One region of the Streptomyces sp. NPDC060027 genome, then DNA from elsewhere that is predicted to be linked to it. Evidence: predicted binding sites of a transcription regulator. Region 1 holds the regulator's gene; the other holds the start of a gene.
What was found. The regulator HrcA, encoded in region 1, represses chaperone genes, less so after heat shock. The targets are predictions, from matches to a motif close to TTNGCACTCNGNNNNNCNGAGTGCNAA.

Region 1 (8,554 bases):
CCCGGCGGGCAGGTCGCGCGCCATGCGGTGGCCCTGTCCCGCCCACAGCGCCATGCCCTGCGCGTCGCCCGCCTTGGCGGCCGCCTTGCGCAGCGGCGAGGTCAGGTGGTGGATCTCGGGGTAGGCGGCGGGGGCGTACGGGCCGTGCTCGCGCATGAAGCGGTTGGCCAGCCCGCGCGCCGGCCGCCCGGAGAACGCGCGCGTGAGTTCCGTGCGGACGAAGAGGGGGTTGGTCAGCGCCTCCTTGTGCACGGCGTTCGCGCCGGACTCGGGGGTGGCGAGGAACGCCGTGCCGAGCTGGGCCGCGTTCGCGCCCGCGGCGAGGGCGGCGGCGATCTGGCTGCCGCGCATGATGCCGCCGGCCGCGACGATCGGGATCTGCACCGTCTCGCGGACCTGTGCGATCAGGGAGAGCAGCCCGATGCCCGTGCCGTCCGTCTCCGGGTTGTCGCGGTGGGTGCCCTGGTGTCCGCCGGCCTCGATGCCCTGCACGATGACGGCGGCGGCGCCCGCCAGCTGCACGGCGAGGGCTTCCTCGGCCGTGGTCGCGGTGACCAGGGTGAGCGTGCCGGCGCGGCGCAGGGAGTCCAGCACGTCCTGGCTCGGCACGCCGAAGTGGAAGGAGACCACGGCCACCGGGTTGTCGAGGAGGACCGCGAGCTTGGCGTCGTAGCCGTCGTCGCGGCCGCTGTCCGGATCGCCGAGCTCGGTCTCGTACCAGGCGGCCTCACCCGCGAGCTGGTTGGCGTAGACCGTGACCGCGGCGGCGGAAGGCAGCGCGGCGCCGGACGCTCCGGTGGAGCCGGTGCCTGCGCCGGCGTACTCGGGCTGTGGCATGAACAGATTGACGCCGAAGGGACGTCCGGTCAGCCCGCGCAGCTGCTTGATCTCCTGGTACATACCGTCGGCGGTCTTGTACCCGGCGGCGAGGAATCCCAGCCCGCCCGCCTCGGACACGGCGGCCGCGAGCTGGGGGACGGAAACGCCGCCCGCCATGGGGGCCTGCACGATCGGGTGAGGGAAGAGATCGGTCAGTGCGGAGGACATGACGGCATGTTGTCACGTCCTCAGTACAAGTCCGAATCCGGCCGTCCGCCCGGCAGGGACCACCGGGATGGGCGGGCACGGGGTGGCATTACCACCCCGCGCCGCGCTTGGGTCAGCGACCGTTGAAGGCGTCCTTCAGGCGCGAGAAGAGCCCCTGCTGACCAGGCTGGAACTGACCGGTGGGCCGCTCCTCGCCGCGCAGTACGGCGAGCTCGCGCAGCACCCGCTCCTGCTCCGCGTCGAGCTTGGTCGGCGTGGTGACCTCGACGTGCACGATGAGGTCGCCGCGGCCGCCGCCGCGCAGGTGGGTGACACCCCGGCCGTGCAGCGGGATCGACTGACCGGACTGGGTGCCCGGACGGATGTCGACCTCCTCCATGCCGTCGAGGGTCTCCAGCGGCACCTTCGTGCCGAGGGACGCCGCGGTCATCGGGATGGTGACCGTGCAGTGCAGGTCGTCGCCCCTCCGCTGGAAGGTCGAGTGCGGCAGCTCGTGGATCTCGACGTACAGGTCACCGGCGGGGCCGCCGCCGGGGCCGACCTCGCCCTCGCCCGCGAGCTGGATCCGTGTGCCGTTGTCCACACCGGCCGGGATCTTGACCGTGAGGGTGCGACGGGACCGGACCCGGCCGTCGCCCGCGCACTCGGGGCACGGGGTCGGGACCACGGTGCCGAAGCCCTGGCACTGCGGACACGGCCGCGAGGTCATGACCTGGCCGAGGAAGGACCGCGTGACCTGGGACACCTCGCCGCGACCGCGGCACATGTCACAGGTCTGCGCGGCGGTGCCGGGCGCGGCACCCTCGCCGTTGCAGGTGGCGCAGACGACGGCCGTGTCGACCTGGATGTCCTTCGTGGTGCCGAAGGCCGCCTCGTCCAGCTCGATCTCCAGCCGGATCATGGCGTCCTGGCCCCGGCGGGTGCGCGAGCGCGGTCCGCGCTGCGACGCCGTGCCGAAGAAAGCGTCCATGATGTCCGAGAAGTTCCCGAAGCCGCCCGCGCCGAAGCCGCCGGCGGCGCCGCCCTGCTGGGACAGCGGGTCACCGCCGAGGTCGTAGACCTGCTTCTTCTGCGGGTCCGACAACACCTCGTACGCGGCGTTGATCTCCTTGAAGCGCTCCTGCGTCTTCGGATCGGGATTGACGTCCGGGTGCAGCTCGCGAGCGAGCCTCCGGAACGCCTTCTTGATCTCGTCCTGGGACGCGTCGCGGCGCACGCCGAGTACGGCGTAGTAGTCCGTGGCCACTCAGGACTCCGCCAGGATCTGTCCGACGTACCGTGCCACCGCTCGTACCGCTCCCATCGTTCCCGGGTAATCCATGCGGGTCGGGCCGACCACGCCGAGTTTGGCTACTGCCTCGCCGCCCGAACCGTAGCCGACGGAGACCACGGACGTGGAGTTGAGTCCCTCATACGCGTTCTCGTGCCCGATTCGCACGGTCATGCTCGAATCCCCGGCCTCTCCAAGCAACTTGAGGAGCACAACCTGCTCCTCCAGCGCTTCGAGCACCGGCCGGATGGTGAGAGGGAAGTCATGTCCGAAACGGGTGAGATTGGCGGTACCGCCGATCATCAGCCGCTCCTCGGTCTCCTCGACGAGTGTCTCCAGCAGAGTGGAGAGCACTGTCGAGACCGTACCCCGGTCCTCCGCCTCGAAGGCGTCCGGGAGGTCCTGCACGAGCTGCGGGACGTCCGCGAAGGGGCGCCCCGCGACCCTGCTGTTGAGCCGGGCCCGCAGATCCGCGAGCGACGTCTCACCGAACGGCGCGGGAGAGTTGATCATGCGCTGCTCGACCCGGCCGGTGTCCGTGATCAGCACGAGCATCACCCGCGCGGGGGCGAGCGACAGCAGCTCCACATGGCGCACGGTCGAGCGGGTCAGCGAGGGGTACTGCACGACGGCGACCTGCCGGGTGAGCTGCGCGAGCAGCCGCACGGTCCGCCCGACGACGTCGTCGAGGTCGACGGCACCGTCCAGGAAGTTCTGGATGGCCCGCCGCTCGGGCGCGGTCATCGGCTTGACTCCGGCGAGCTTGTCGACGAAGAGCCGGTACCCCTTGTCCGTGGGGATGCGCCCGGCGCTGGTGTGCGGCTGGGCGATGTAGCCCTCGTCCTCAAGGGCGGCCATGTCGTTGCGGACGGTCGCCGGCGACACGCCGAGCCGGTGCCGCTCGGTGAGCGCCTTGGAACCGACCGGTTCCTCGGTGCCGACATAGTCCTGGACGATGGCGCGCAGCACCTCGAGCCTGCGTTCACTGAGCATCGCGCACACCTCCAGAAGTCGACTCGATGGTCTTCGTGGCCTTCGTGGCTTTCGCCTGGCACTCAGCGCACGCGAGTGCCAACGTTCCCCGGCCCAGTGTACGGCGGTGGGGCACGACCCCGGCAAGGGCGGGCCTGCGATGTCGTGCGCGGCACCCGGTCACCGCTAGCGTCGCCGTATGAGGCTGACTTGGGAAGAGCTGGGGTGGGAAAGGGTGGCACCCCGGGTCGGGCGGCGGCGACTTCCGGACTGGGACTGCACGGTCGGGCTCGTCGTCGGCGAGGGCGCGGCCCTGATGATCGACGCGGGGTCGAGCCTCGCGGAGGGCGCGTGGCTGCGCGCCGAGGCCGAACGGCTCCTCGGGCCGGAGCGCCGAGTGACGCACCTCGCACTGACCCATCCGCATTTCGATCACATCTTCGGCGCGGCGGCGTTCACGGACGTGGAGGTCTTCGGCGCGGTCGGGCTGGACGCGGTCTTCGCCCACGAGCGCGAGGAGCTGCGCGCGGACGCCGTGCGCAACGGTCTCGACCCGGACGCGGCGGCCGAGGCGGCGGACCTGCTGGTCGCTCCCCGGCACTCCGTGAGCGGCGAGTGGACCCTCGACCTGGGCGGCGGGCTCCAGGTGCTGCTGGCGAACGTCGGCCCGGGGCACACGGGCCACGACCTGGCGGTCCTGATCCCCGGCGCGCCCGGGCCACCCTCGCCGGCGGAGCCACCGGGATCGCCCGCACCGCCCGCACCGCCCGCCCGGCCCGCGTCGCGCGCGTCGCTCCCGCCGCCCGCGTCGCTCACGTCGCCCGAGATCGTCTTCTGCGGCGATCTGGTGGAGGAGTCCGGCGAACCCCAGGCGGGCCCGGACGCCGTACCGTCGCACTGGCCTGCCGCCCTGGACCGGCTGGTGGACCTGGGTGGGGAGGACGCGGTGTACGTGCCGGGGCACGGGGCGGCGGTGGACGCGGCGTTCGTCAGGGCGCAGCGGGAGCAGCTGGCGACGCGCTTCGGCGTGTCGTAGGGATCAGCACACCGCTCGCCCGCCGCTTCTCCTATCGTCATCCGAATGCGCCAGTACTCTCCGGACCTGACCCCGCCGTGGAAGAAGCCCCAGCCCGTGCCCGAGGTCCCGGCGGACCCGGGCCTGGTCGTCGAGGAACCCGGCACCGGCTTCTGCGGTGCGGTGATCCGCTGCGAGGCGGGCACGGTGACCCTGGAGGACCGCTTCGGCAAGCACCGGGTGTTCCCGCTGGAGCCGCGCGGCTTCCTCCTGGAGGGCAGGGTGGTGACGCTGGTGCGCCCGACGGCCGGGGCACCCGTGCGTCCCAGCCGTACGGCTTCCGGCTCGGTGGCGGTGCCCGGCGCCCGCGCCCGGGTCGCGCGGGCCGGGCGCATCTACGTCGAGGGCCGCCACGACGCCGAACTGGTCGAGCGGGTGTGGGGCGACGACCTGCGCGTCGAGGGCGTCGTCGTGGAGTACCTGGAGGGCGTCGACGACCTCCCGGCGATCGTCGCCGCGTTCGACCCGGGCCCGGACGCCCGGCTCGGCGTCCTCGTCGACCACCTGGTCCCGGGTTCGAAGGAGTCCCGGATCGCCGAGGCGGTCACGAGCGACCACGCCCTGGTGCTGGGTCACCCGTACATCGACATCTGGGAGGCCGTGAAGCCGTCCTCCGTGGGCATCCCGGGCTGGCCGAGGGTCCCGCGCGGCCAGGACTGGAAGACGGGCGTGTGCCGGGCCCTGGGCTGGCCGGAGAACACCGGCGCGGCCTGGCAGCACATCCTGTCCCGGGTGCACTCCTACAAGGACCTGGAGCCGGAACTCCTGGGCCGGGTGGAGGAACTGATCGACTTCGTCACAGCGCCGGAGTGACGCGAAGTCCGTCGGCGTCATCGGGGCCGAGGGCGGCCCGTCTCGTCCGGCTGCCCCCGGTACGAAACCGGCTGCTCCTTGTAGCCGAACCACAGCTCGGGTGCCCACCGCAGAAGCGCCTTCACGTACGCCTGGTGGATTCGCCGACGTCGACGCGGTACCGGAGCCGGGGCAGATCCGGCCGGAGCGGGTCCGTGTCGCGGACGAACCTCCACAGCAGCGGGTCGTCGCGGTCGATCTCGTCCCGCGGGCACAGCTCGACCGTGCGGATGAAGTCCTTGGGGCTTCTCGCCCAGTAGATGCCCGCCCCGGTCAGCGAGTCCCAGCGGATCAGCGCGACCTCCTTGCCGCGCATCCACCAGAAGCCGGTCGCGTCGAAGGCGGTGATCCAGTGGCGGGCCCGCCAGCGGGAGACGAGCAGGAACACCCCGCCGAGGCCCACCGCCATCAGGGGGCCGGCCAGGATCCACGCGAGGCCGATACCGCCGCTGTCCGCGGCGATCCAGCACCCCATCCCGCCGACCCCGAGGTTCGCCGTCCCGAGCGGCAGTCCGAACAGGAGCCTGCGCAGTCCGTACCGCAGGACGGTCGCGTCCTCGGCCGGACACTTACCAGCGATCATGGCCGCGGACTGTACGTGACCAGGCGTTCAGTCCACCAGATCCCGGACGACGGCGTCCGCGAGCAGTCGCCCGCGCAGGGTGAGAACGGCGCGACCTGCGTCGTACGGACCGGCTTCGAGGAGCCCGTCGGACAGCGCGCGGCGGGAGGCCGCGAGCCCGTCGGGGCGGAGCAGGGAGAGCGGGCAGCCCTCGCGCAGCCGCAGTTCGAGGAGGATGCGCTCGACCCGGCGGTCCTCGTCGGAGAGCAGTTCGCGCCCGGCGCCCGGCGAGCGGCCCGAGGCCAGTGCGGACGCGTACGCCCCGGGATGTTTCACGTTCCACCAGCGAACGCCGCCGACGTGGCTGTGCGCGCCGGGGCCCGCTCCCCACCAGTCGGCGCCGCGCCAGTACAGCTCGTTGTGCAGACAGCGGCCGGCCTCGGAGGTGGCCCAGTTCGACACCTCGTACCAGTCGAAGCCCGCCGCCGACATCACCTCGTCCGCGATCAGGTAGCGGTCCGCGTGCACGTCGTCGTCGGTCATCGGGACCTCGCCGCGGCGGATGCGGCGCGCGAGCTGGGTGCCCTCCTCGACGATGAGCGCGTACGCGGAGATGTGGTCGGGACCGGCGCCGAGGGCCGCTTCGAGCGATGCCCGCCAGTCGTCGTCCGACTCGCCCGGCGTGCCGTAGATCAGATCAAGGTTCACATGTGCGAAGCCGGCCGCCCGGGCCTCGGCGACACAGGCCTCCGGGCGGCCGGGGGTGTGCGTGCGGTCGAGCACCTTCAGGACGTGCTGCCGGGCACTCTGCATGCCGAAGGAGACACGGTTGAAGCCGCCGGCGCGCAGCGTCGCGAGGTACTCCGGGTCGACCGACTCCGGGTTCGCCTCCGTCGTGATCTCCGCGTCGTCCGCGAGCCCGAACTCGTCCCGGATCGCCCCCAGCATCCGTACGAGATCGGCGGCGGCCAGCAGCGTTGGCGTACCGCCTCCGACGAAGACCGTGCGGACGGGGCGCGGGTCGTCGCCAAGCACCTTGCGGGCGAGGCGGACCTCGTCGATCAGGGTGTCCGCGTAGTTGTCGCGGGAGGCGAGCACGCCGCCGGTGCCCCGCAGCTCGGTCGCCGTGTAGGTGTTGAAGTCGCAGTAGCCGCAGCGGGTCGCGCAGTACGGCACGTGGAGGTAGAACCCGAGGGGCCGCTCGGCGGCCCCGGCCAGGGCGTGCGCGGGCAGCGCCCCGTCGTCGGGGACGGGCTCACCGTCGGGAAGTGCGGAAGGCATGCGTTCCATTGTCCAGCACGGCCGGGGTGGACGTGTCCGGCGCGGGCCGGGGGCGTGCCCCCGCCGGGGCGAGGGTGGGCCACCGCACACGCCTGACGGGGTCCGGAGTCCCCGGGGCGGCGGCGGGCCCGCTAGTCGGCCTGCAACACCAGCAGGGCCATGTCGTCCTCCGGCGGGCGGGTGCCGAACGCGTGGACCAGCGCGCGGATCCGTTCGGCGATCAGCTCGGCGTTGAGGCCGGCGCAGCCCGCGAGGGCCTGCGCGAGACCGTCGTCGTCGTCGAACTGGCGGGAGCCGTCGCGCCGCTCCGTCACACCGTCGGTGACGCACAGCAGGGTGTCACCGGGGTACAGATCGAAGGACTCGGAGGTGTATTCGGGGTCCTCGAAGACGCCGAGCAGGGTCTGCGGCCGGGCCACTTCCCGTACGTCACCGGCGGGGTCCAGCAGCAGCGGCAGCGGATGCCCGGCCGAGGCCAGGGTGCAGCGCACTCCGCCGTCGAAGGGGACCAGCTCGCCGTACAGCATGGACAGGAACCGCGTCTGCGGGCCGAGGTCGGTGCCGAGCCCGGGTCCGCCCGCGGCCACGAGCGCGCGGGCCGCAGCGTCCGCGGCTTCCGTCGCGTCGTCCAGGAGGAGCTGGTTGAGCCGGTCGAGGACGTCCGCGACGTCGTAGCCCTCGCGGGCCAGCAGCCGCAGCCAGGGCCGGGCCAGACCGATCACGACGGCGGCCTCGGGTCCTTTGCCCTGGACGTCGCCGACGGCGAAGCACCAGCGTCCGTCGCCGGCCGGGAACACGTCGTAGAAGTCGCCGCTGGGCCCGCCCTTGTCGAGCGGCTCGTAGACGAGGGCGCTGTGCACCCCGGGGATCTCGGCGACCGCGCCCGGCAGCAGTCCGCGCTGCAGGACCCGGCTGATGGTGGCCTGGCGCGCGTACTGGCGGGCCGCGCCGATGGCGAGGGCGATACGGCGGCTGAGGTCCTCGACGAGCCCGGTGACCTCGTCGGGGAAGGCGGGCAGTCCGGCGCGCCCGATGACGAGCGTGCCCAGCGGCCGGCCGCCCGCGATCAGCCGGTACGCCAGCGCCGCGCCGCTCGCGCCGCGCGTGCCCAGCGCCTCGCCGGGCCAGGGCACCGGGACGGCCCGGGACCGCACCGCGTCGGGCAGCCGCGGCGGGTCCTTCTCCAGGGAGCGGCGCAGCCCCTCGATGAGGTTCTCGCTGCCGTGCCAGACGCGGGCCAGCCGGGGTCCGAGGGCGAGGCCGAGACCGCCCGCCCGGTCGGTGGCCTCGTCCTCCAGCCACACGGCGCACCAGTCGGCGAGGCGCGGCACGAGGAGCTGCCCGGCGAGCGCGGCGACCAGGTCCTCGTCGAGCTGCCCGGCGAGCAGGTCGGAGGCCTCGGCGAGAAAGGAGAGGGCTCCGCGGTCGAGCCAGTCGTGGCCCTGCGCGGTACTCCGCGTCGCCCCGGGGGCGGATATCGCGGAGTGGAACCCGG
Region 2 (8,554 bases), on a different contig from region 1:
CACGGTGGGTGCCTCGGCGAAGTACGCGCTGACGCACACCTACTTCTCCAAGTGGCCGTCGACGTACACGTACTACCCGATCACGGCGAGCGGCAACGAGGGCACCTCCGCGGCGGTCGCCAAGTTCTGGTGGAGTGCGCCGAGCCAGGCCGCCCTCGCCTCCACGGACAGCTGGCGTGGCGGCGTGTCGGCGGGTGCGGCGATGAACGTCTTCGGACCCGTCCTGTGGACCTCGCCCGGCACCCTGTCGAGCGAGGCCAAGAGCTATCTGCTGCGGGAGTCCGCGAGCACGCAGTTCGTGGTCGGCTTCGGCGGCAGCGGGTCGATCGCGGCGGGCGCGCTGGACACCGCGGGCGCCTCGATCAGCGCGAGCGGCAGCCAGTTCGTGTACCACCCGTACTACAAGGGCGTGGTGCCCACGAGTGCGCAGCGGAGCACCTTCACGCTCCGCACGAACGGCGGCCAGGCCGCGACGGTCGTGAGGTCGGGCCCGGTCGGCGCCGATCCGAACCTGGCACCCCTCAAGACGGTCCACCACCAGTAGACGGTGTCGCGGGTGCCCCCACCAGCATGGTCGGGGCGCCCGCCACCCGTGTCAGGAACACCGTCGCGGAGCGGGGGCCCTGCGGCTTCACCTTGCGCCGCAGCTCCTCCGGCTCGACGGCCGATCCGCGCTTCTTCACGGTCAGGATGCCGACCTCCCGTTCCCGGAGCAGCGCCTTCAACTTCTTCACGTTGAAGGGGAGTCGGTCGGTGATCTCGTACGCGGAGGCGTACGGGGTCGGGCGCAGCTCGTCGGCCGTGACGTAGGCGATCGTCTCGTCGACCAGCCCGCCGTCCAGTTCCTCGGCGACCTCGGCGACGAGGTGCGCGCGGATGACCGCGCCGTCCGGCTCGTACAGATAGCGTCCGACCGCCCGCACCGCCGGATCGGGCAGCCCGCGCCCGCGCAGCTCGCGCGGGCCCGGCAGCAGGGTGGCGCGCACCAGGCCCGGCTCCGTGCCGAACCACAGAACCGCCTCCTTCACGTCCCCGCCGTCCGAGATCCACTCGGCCTCCGCCCCGGCGGGGACCGCCTCGTGCGGGATGCCGGGGGCGATCTTCAGCGCGGCGACGGGAGCCTTCAGGGCCGCCCCGATCGCCCAGGACAGCGGTGGCGAGTACGCCTCCGGGTCGAAGATCCGGCCCCGGCCGCCCCGGCGCCCCGGGTCCACGAAGACCGCGTCGTACGAAGAGGTGTCCACCTCGGTGACGTCCGTCTCACGCACCTCGATCAGGTCCGTGAGCCCGAGCGCGTCGGCGTTCGCGCGGGCCGCGGCGGCCGTCAGCGGATCACGGTCGACGGCGAGGACGCGGATTCCGGCGCGGGCCAGCGCGATCGCGTCGCCGCCGATGCCGCAGCAGAGATCGGCGACGGACCGGACTCCCAGGGCGCGCAGCCGCTCGGCGCGGTGGACCGCCACGCTTGTCCGGGTGGACTGCTCGACCCCGTTCGGGGTGAAGAACATCCGTCCGGCGTCCTCGGCCCCGAACTTCGCCGCCGCCCGCTGTCGCAGCCGGGCCTGTCCGAGGGCCGCCGAGACCAGTTCGGCGGGGTGGTCGCGGCGCAGCCGGGTGGCGACGGCCAGTTCCTGTGCCGGTTCGGTGGCGCGGACCTCGTCGAGCAGGGCGCGGCCCTCGGCGGTGAGGAGGGAGGCGAAGGAGACGTCGTTCACCCGGCCATTGTGGGCCAGTCGGTGGACGGTGTGCTTCGGGCGGCGGTGTCGGGGCCTTGGCGAGGGCGGTGACCTGGGAGGATCCGGCCCCATGCGACCCGTACGACAAAATGATAAAAACGGCACAAACGGGGCCGGTGCGCGCTGGGGAGTCGGCGTGCTCGCCCTCGCCCTCCTCGTCTCCGGTTGTGCCGAGACCGGCTCCGGCTCCGCCCCCGGTTCCGGTTCCGGCGCCGACGCCGACGCCGCCAAGCCGGCCCACGGTCGGCAGGTCCGGCTCCAGGCGCCCCCGGCCCGCGCCCTCGACGCGTACGCCTCCCGGCTCCGGCTGGCACAGGCCCGGCGTGTCGCCGCCGCCAAGCGCTGGGGACTCGCCGAGGTGCCGCTGACACCCCCGGCGCCGCCCGCCAGGAAGCCGGTCATCGAGGCCCGCAAGGGGTTCGAGGTCGACGACCAGGAGGAGCTGGGGCTGCCGCCGGTCTTCACGACCGTCCCCACCAAGGACAAGGTCGTCTTCCTCACCATCGACGACGGCGAGGAGAAGGACCCCGCCTTCCTGCGGATGATGAGCGACCTGAAGATCCCGTACACCGCCTTCCTCAGCGACTACCTGGTCAAGGACGGCTACGGGTACTTCCGCAAGATGCGCGACCGCGGCATCACCCTCAACAACCACACGCTGCACCACCCCTATCTGCCCGCCCTGTCCTACGCGCGGCAGAAGCGCGAGATCTGCGGCATGCAGGACGTGATGAAGAAGCAGTTCGGCAAGCGCCCGGTCCTCTTCCGCCCGCCGTACGGCAACTACAACCAGGACACCCTGCGCGCCGCCAAGTCCTGCGGCGTCGCGTACGCGCCCATCTGGAACGAGGAAGTCTTCGTCGACCACTGGGAGTACCGCGAGGACGACCAGGACCTGCACCCCGGCGACATCGTCCTCACCCACTTCCGGGGCCGCAAGGACTGGAACGGCACGATGCCCGACATGGTCCGCCGCTTCCTGAAGACGGTCACCCGCAAGGGGTACGCGGTCGCGCGCCTCGAGGACTACCTGTGAGGGTGCGGGCGGCGCTCGCCGGCCTGCTCGCGGCGGTGCTGCTCGGTGGCTGCGCGCAGTCCGTCGACCCCATCGAGCGGCTGGGCAAGAAGGCGGCCCAGCGGGTGCGTCCGCAGGAGGCGGCGTACCGCCGCTGGGGTCTGGCCACCCCGCTCGCCGCGGCCCCGAAGGCGCCCGCCCGGACCACCGCACGCACCGCGGGCCCGGGACTGCCGCCCGTCGTGGACCATGTGCGCACCCACGACAAGGTGGTCTTCCTGACGTACGACGACGGGGTGGAGCGCGATCCCCGGTTCGTCGACATGGTCCGCGAACTGCGGCTGCCGGTCAGCGTGTTCCTCACGGACGGTGTCGTCGGGCCGGGGTACGGGCACTTCGCCCGGCTGCGCGCGGTCGGCGCGAGCGTCCAGAACCACACCCTCGACCACGCCTCCCTGCGCGGCCTGCCCTACGCCGGCCAGCGCGCCGAGATCTGCGGACAGCAGGACAAACTCCGGCAGCGCTTCGGCATCCGGCCCCGGCTGCTGCGGCCCCCCTACGGCAGGTACGACAGCACCACCCTGCGCGCCGCCGCCGACTGCGGGGTCACCGCGATCGTCCTCGGCCGCGCCGCCGACGCGCACCGGCTCCGGCCGGGCGACATCCTCTGCGGCTTCGGCGAACCCGATCTCACGGACGCCACGGTCCGGCTGCTCCGGCGCATCCAGGCGGAGGGCTTCACTCCGGCCCGGCTGGAGAACTACCTCTAGGGGCCGCCCGGTCGCCCCGCTCCGGCACCTTCCGGCCCGCGCCACGCCGACGCCTTTGGCACTCCGCTTGACCGAGTGCTAATCGCAGTCATAGTCTCAGGTCTGGCACTCCCCCCTGGAGAGTGCCAATAGCGACGGGCAGGTCCGGCACCCGCGACGACGGATCGACCTGGTCGCCACCTCAGACAGTTAACCCCGTGAGATCTCCGAAGGGGGAGGTCGGATCGTGACGACCGCCAGCTCCAAGGTTGCCATCAAGCCGCTCGAGGACCGCATTGTGGTCCAGCCGCTCGACGCCGAGCAGACCACGGCCTCTGGCCTGGTCATTCCGGACACTGCGAAGGAGAAGCCCCAGGAGGGCGTCGTCCTGGCCGTGGGTCCGGGCCGTGTCGAGGACGGCAAGCGTGTCGAGCTCGACGTCGCCGTCGGCGACATCGTTCTCTACAGCAAGTACGGCGGCACCGAGGTGAAGTACAACGGCGAGGAATACCTCGTCCTCTCGGCTCGCGACGTGCTCGCGATCATCGAGAAGTAATTCACCCGGTAAGGGCGTCCGGGGGCTTCCCCCGGACAACCCCGCACCAAGCATTGCAGTGAACTGCGCCCCTGGCCCCCGCTACCTTTGATGAACCGGGCGCTGGGGGCGCCGTTCGTTTCTCCCAAGTTTTCCGAGAGGGCTGAACCGCTCCCATGGCGAAGATCCTGAAGTTCGACGAGGACGCCCGTCGCGCCCTTGAGCGCGGCGTCAACAAGCTTGCCGACACGGTGAAGGTGACGATCGGCCCCAAGGGCCGCAACGTCGTCATCGACAAGAAGTTCGGCGCCCCCACCATCACCAACGACGGCGTGACCATCGCCCGTGAGGTCGAGGTCGAGGACCCGTTCGAGAACCTCGGTGCCCAGCTGGTGAAGGAGGTGGCGACCAAGACCAACGACATCGCGGGTGACGGTACGACCACCGCCACCGTGCTCGCCCAGGCGCTCGTGCGCGAGGGCCTGAAGAACGTCGCCGCGGGTGCCTCCCCGGCGCTGCTGAAGAAGGGCATCGACGCGGCCGTCAAGGCGGTCTCCGACGAGCTCCTCGCCACCGCGCGCCCGATCGACGAGAAGTCCGACATCGCGGCCGTCGCCGGTCTGTCCGCCCAGGACCCGCAGGTCGGCGAGCTCATCGCCGAGGCGATGGACAAGGTCGGCAAGGACGGTGTCATCACCGTCGAGGAGTCCAACACCTTCGGTCTGGAGCTGGACTTCACCGAGGGCATGGCCTTCGACAAGGGCTACCTGTCCCCGTACATGGTGTCCGACCAGGAGCGTATGGAGGCCGTCCTCGACGACCCGTACATCCTCATCCACCAGGGCAAGATCAGCTCCATCCAGGACCTGCTGCCGCTGCTGGAGAAGGTCATCCAGTCGAACGCCTCCAAGCCGCTGCTGATCATCGCCGAGGACGTCGAGGGCGAGGCCCTGTCGACCCTGGTCGTGAACAAGATCCGCGGCACGTTCAACGCCGTCGCCGTGAAGGCCCCCGGCTTCGGTGACCGCCGCAAGGCCATGCTCGGCGACATCGCCACCCTCACCGGTGGTCAGGTCATCGCCGAGGAGGTCGGCCTCAAGCTCGACCAGGTCGGCCTGGACGTGCTCGGCAGCGCCCGCCGCGTGACCGTCACCAAGGACGACACCACGATCGTCGACGGTGGCGGCAGCTCCGACGAGGTCGTCGGCCGCGTCAACCAGATCAAGGCCGAGATCGAGAACACCGACTCCGACTGGGACCGCGAGAAGCTCCAGGAGCGCCTCGCGAAGCTGGCCGGCGGCGTGTGCGTGATCAAGGTCGGCGCCGCCACCGAGGTGGAGCTCAAGGAGAAGAAGCACCGTCTGGAGGACGCCATCTCCGCGACCCGCGCCGCGGTCGAGGAGGGCATCGTCTCCGGTGGTGGCTCCGCGCTGGTCCACGCCGTCAAGGTCCTCGAGGGCAACCTCGGCAAGACCGGCGACGAGGCCACGGGTGTCGCGGTCGTCCGCAAGGCCGCCGTCGAGCCGCTGCGCTGGATCGCCGAGAACTCCGGCCTGGAGGGTTACGTCATCACCTCCAAGGTCGCCGAGCTCGACAAGGGCCAGGGCTTCAACGCCGCCACCGGCGAGTACGGCGACCTGGTCAAGGCCGGCGTCATCGACCCGGTCAAGGTCACCCGCTCCGCCCTGGAGAACGCCGCCTCCATCGCCTCCCTGCTCCTCACGACCGAGACCCTGGTCGTCGAGAAGCCGGCCGAGGACGAGAGCGACGCCGGTCACGGCGGCCACGGTCACTCCCACTGACGTACGACGTCATGAAGACGGACACGCCCACCGAGGCGTGACGTCGTGAAGAGGTCCCCGTTCCATCAGGAACGGGGACCTCCCGCGTTTCCGTGAGGCTGTTTCCCCGGGACCGTCCCTCCGGCACACCGAGCGGTCAGCCCTCCAGGGCGTCCAGCGCGCCGATGCGGTCAGCCCGCCAGCGCGTCCAGCGCGTCCAGCCCGGCCATCAGACCCAGCCGGTCGTACTGCCACCAGCCCTCGACGATCTTTCCGTCCTCCCCGCACCGGAAGATGGTCGTGCCGGTCATGGAGGCCTGCTTCCCGGACGCCGGGATCCCCATGAAGTCGCCCGTGTGCGTGCCGTTCCAGGTCCACCGCGTGCAGACGCGGTCCCCCTCCGTGATCTGGTCCTCGATCGTGAACGCGAAGTCGAAGCCGCCGCGCCACATCTCGATCTCGCGCCGCACCGCGTCGAGCCCGATGGTGTCCTGTTCGTTGGCGGGATCGTGGTCGTGATAGCTCTCAGCCATCAGACCGTTGAGCGGCTCCAGCTCACCCGGGCCCGCCAGCATGTCGAAGTACGTGCGGACGTTCGTCGCGTAGAGCTGCTCGTCGCGCACCACGTCCAGGTCCGTGAACGTCGGCATCCCGTCGCAGAGCGCCACCATCTCCTGGAAGATCGTGTCGGTCTCCGGAAGCTTCGAGTTCCGCATCGCGTCTTCGTACGACGGGAACTCCACGATCTCCACGAAGTGGCTCGCGTCGGCACGGTCCTTGCCGATGACGCTGTGCGTCGCGGTCCGTTTCCCCTTGGTCCTCTCGACCCAGGTGTCCATCAGCCGGTTCATCTCGTCGAACCGACTGGTTCTACAGTCAATCAACTGCACGAATGTCATGGCGCCGCCTCCGGCCCCTTGGTCCGGTTGATTCACCCTCAATCCTCCCACCGGAGGGGCGACACCACCCACCGCACGGGACGCGCGAGCGCGCCCCACGCGAACCGCGCGACCTGCGTGATCGCCCTTACTGGGGGCCGTACTTCCGCCCGGTCCTCGACGTGATCCCGCCCAGCAGCGCCCGCGGCGTCACCTTCACCACGCCCATCAGCGCCTTGTAGCGCGGGTCCGGAATGGACAGGGTCCGGCCGCGCGCCAGATCGGCGAGTGCCGCCGCGACCAGCTTGTCGGCGTCGAGCCACATCCAGTTCGGGATGTTGTCCGTGCCCATGCCGGCCCGCTCGTGGAACTCGGTGCGCACGAAACCGGGAGCCAGCGCCATCAGCCGCACCCCGCTGCCCGCGAGGTCCTTCGCCGCGCCCTGGGTGAACTGCACGACCCACGCCTTCGACGCCCCGTACGTGCCCCGCGGCACGAACGCGGCCACCGACGCGACGTTGACGACGCCGCCCCGGCCGCGCTCGCGCATCGCCTCGGTCGCCGCCGACGTCAGCCGGAGCACCGCCTCGCAGTGCACCTTGAGCATCTTCAGCTCGTCCGCCATCGACACGTCCAGATAGCGGCCCTTGTTGCCGAAGCCGGCGTTGTTGACCAGCAGGTCGACCGGGTTCCTGCGGTCGGACAGGCGGGCGGCCACCGCTTCGATACCCTCGTCCGTCGCCAGGTCCGCCGTGAGCACCTCCGCCTCGATGGCGTGCCGGTCGTGCAGCTCGGTCGCCTGCTCCCGCAGCCGCTTCGTGTCCCGCGCCACCAGCACGAGGTTGTGCCCGTCCGCCGCCAGCCGCCGCGCGAAGGCGGCACCGATTCCCGCGGTCGATCCCGTAATCAGAGCCGTTGTCATGGCGCAAGATTAGTGACCGACCCTGCCGCCCGGTGGCCGGTGCCGCCCAACGTCCGACCGGGTTCCACGAGTTCTCCGCACCCCGTTCGGCTTGACCCGCGGCGGACCCTACGCGCCGTACTTCGCCAGGTACTCCCGCGCCGCCGCCCGGGTCTCCGGGTGCAGTGCGTCGCCCGCCGTCAACAGCCTTGGCAGCAGCTCCCGTTCGGTCGTCGAGGCACGGAACTCGACGGCCACGGTGACATCGTGGCCGGGCCGGTGCACGATGTCGATCGGGTCCCCGGAGCGGATCTCGCCGGGCTCGATCACCCGCAGATACGCGCCGGGCGCGCCCCGCCGCGTGAACCGCTTCACCCAGCCCTTCTCGCCGAGGTGCCCCTGGAAGGTGCGGCACGGGATCCGCCCGGAGGTGACCTCCAGGACGACCTCGGAACCGATCCGCCAGCGTTCGCCGATCAGCGCGCCGGACACGTCGAGCCCCCACGTCGTGAGGTTCTCGCCGAACACGCCGTTCGGCAGGGTCCGGCCGAGCTCGCGCTCCCAGTCGTCGAGGTCCTCGCGCGCGACCGCGTACACGGCCTGGTCGTCACCGCCGTGATGACGGAGGTGGCAGATCGCGTCCCCGGCGAGTCCGCTCCCGCCGACCCCCTTGGGTCCCGGTGCCGTCACGCGCAACGGCCCGTCGACCGGTCGCTTGTCGATGCCGGTCATGCCCTCCGGCTGGTCGGTGTACTCGACGGCCCGCGCCCGGCCGACGTTGAGCGACAAAAGCTTCATGGCATCAAGCTAGGCGATACAGCCCAAAGCGTCGATGCGATATTTCTCGCCGCATCCAAGATTCGCTTATGCTCAAGAGGTGATCGAGGCCCGTCATCTCCGTGTCCTGCGCGCCGTCGCCACCACCGGATCCTTCTCGGCGGCGGGCCGCGAGCTGGGCT

Region 2: groES (co-chaperone GroES) is a predicted target of HrcA. The motif match lies at 3,577-3,603, and genes of this name have one in related genera.

What each region holds. Positions count from the first base shown of each region.
Region 1 covers NZ_JBHWVI010000003.1:86,979-95,532, forward strand. Annotated here, with positions in the region: gene ACFWBT_RS01615 (nitronate monooxygenase) at 1-1,047, opposite strand, end outside; gene dnaJ (molecular chaperone DnaJ) at 1,160-2,293, opposite strand; gene hrcA (heat-inducible transcriptional repressor HrcA) at 2,294-3,310, opposite strand; gene ACFWBT_RS01630 (MBL fold metallo-hydrolase) at 3,489-4,325, shown strand; gene ACFWBT_RS01635 (DUF3097 domain-containing protein) at 4,371-5,177, shown strand; gene ACFWBT_RS01640 (hypothetical protein) at 5,299-5,799, opposite strand; gene hemW (radical SAM family heme chaperone HemW) at 5,827-7,059, opposite strand; gene ACFWBT_RS01650 (SpoIIE family protein phosphatase) at 7,191-8,554, opposite strand, start outside.
Region 2 covers NZ_JBHWVI010000021.1:31,196-39,749, reverse strand. Annotated here, with positions in the region: gene ACFWBT_RS08205 (cell wall-binding repeat-containing protein) at 1-544, shown strand, start outside; gene ACFWBT_RS08200 (methyltransferase domain-containing protein) at 522-1,715, opposite strand; gene ACFWBT_RS08195 (polysaccharide deacetylase family protein) at 1,807-2,772, shown strand; gene ACFWBT_RS08190 (polysaccharide deacetylase family protein) at 2,769-3,521, shown strand; gene groES (co-chaperone GroES) at 3,748-4,056, shown strand; gene groL (chaperonin GroEL) at 4,212-5,837, shown strand; gene ACFWBT_RS08175 (ester cyclase) at 6,008-6,715, opposite strand; gene ACFWBT_RS08170 (SDR family NAD(P)-dependent oxidoreductase) at 6,843-7,616, opposite strand; gene ACFWBT_RS08165 (MOSC domain-containing protein) at 7,725-8,393, opposite strand; gene ACFWBT_RS08160 (LysR family transcriptional regulator) at 8,473-8,554, shown strand, end outside.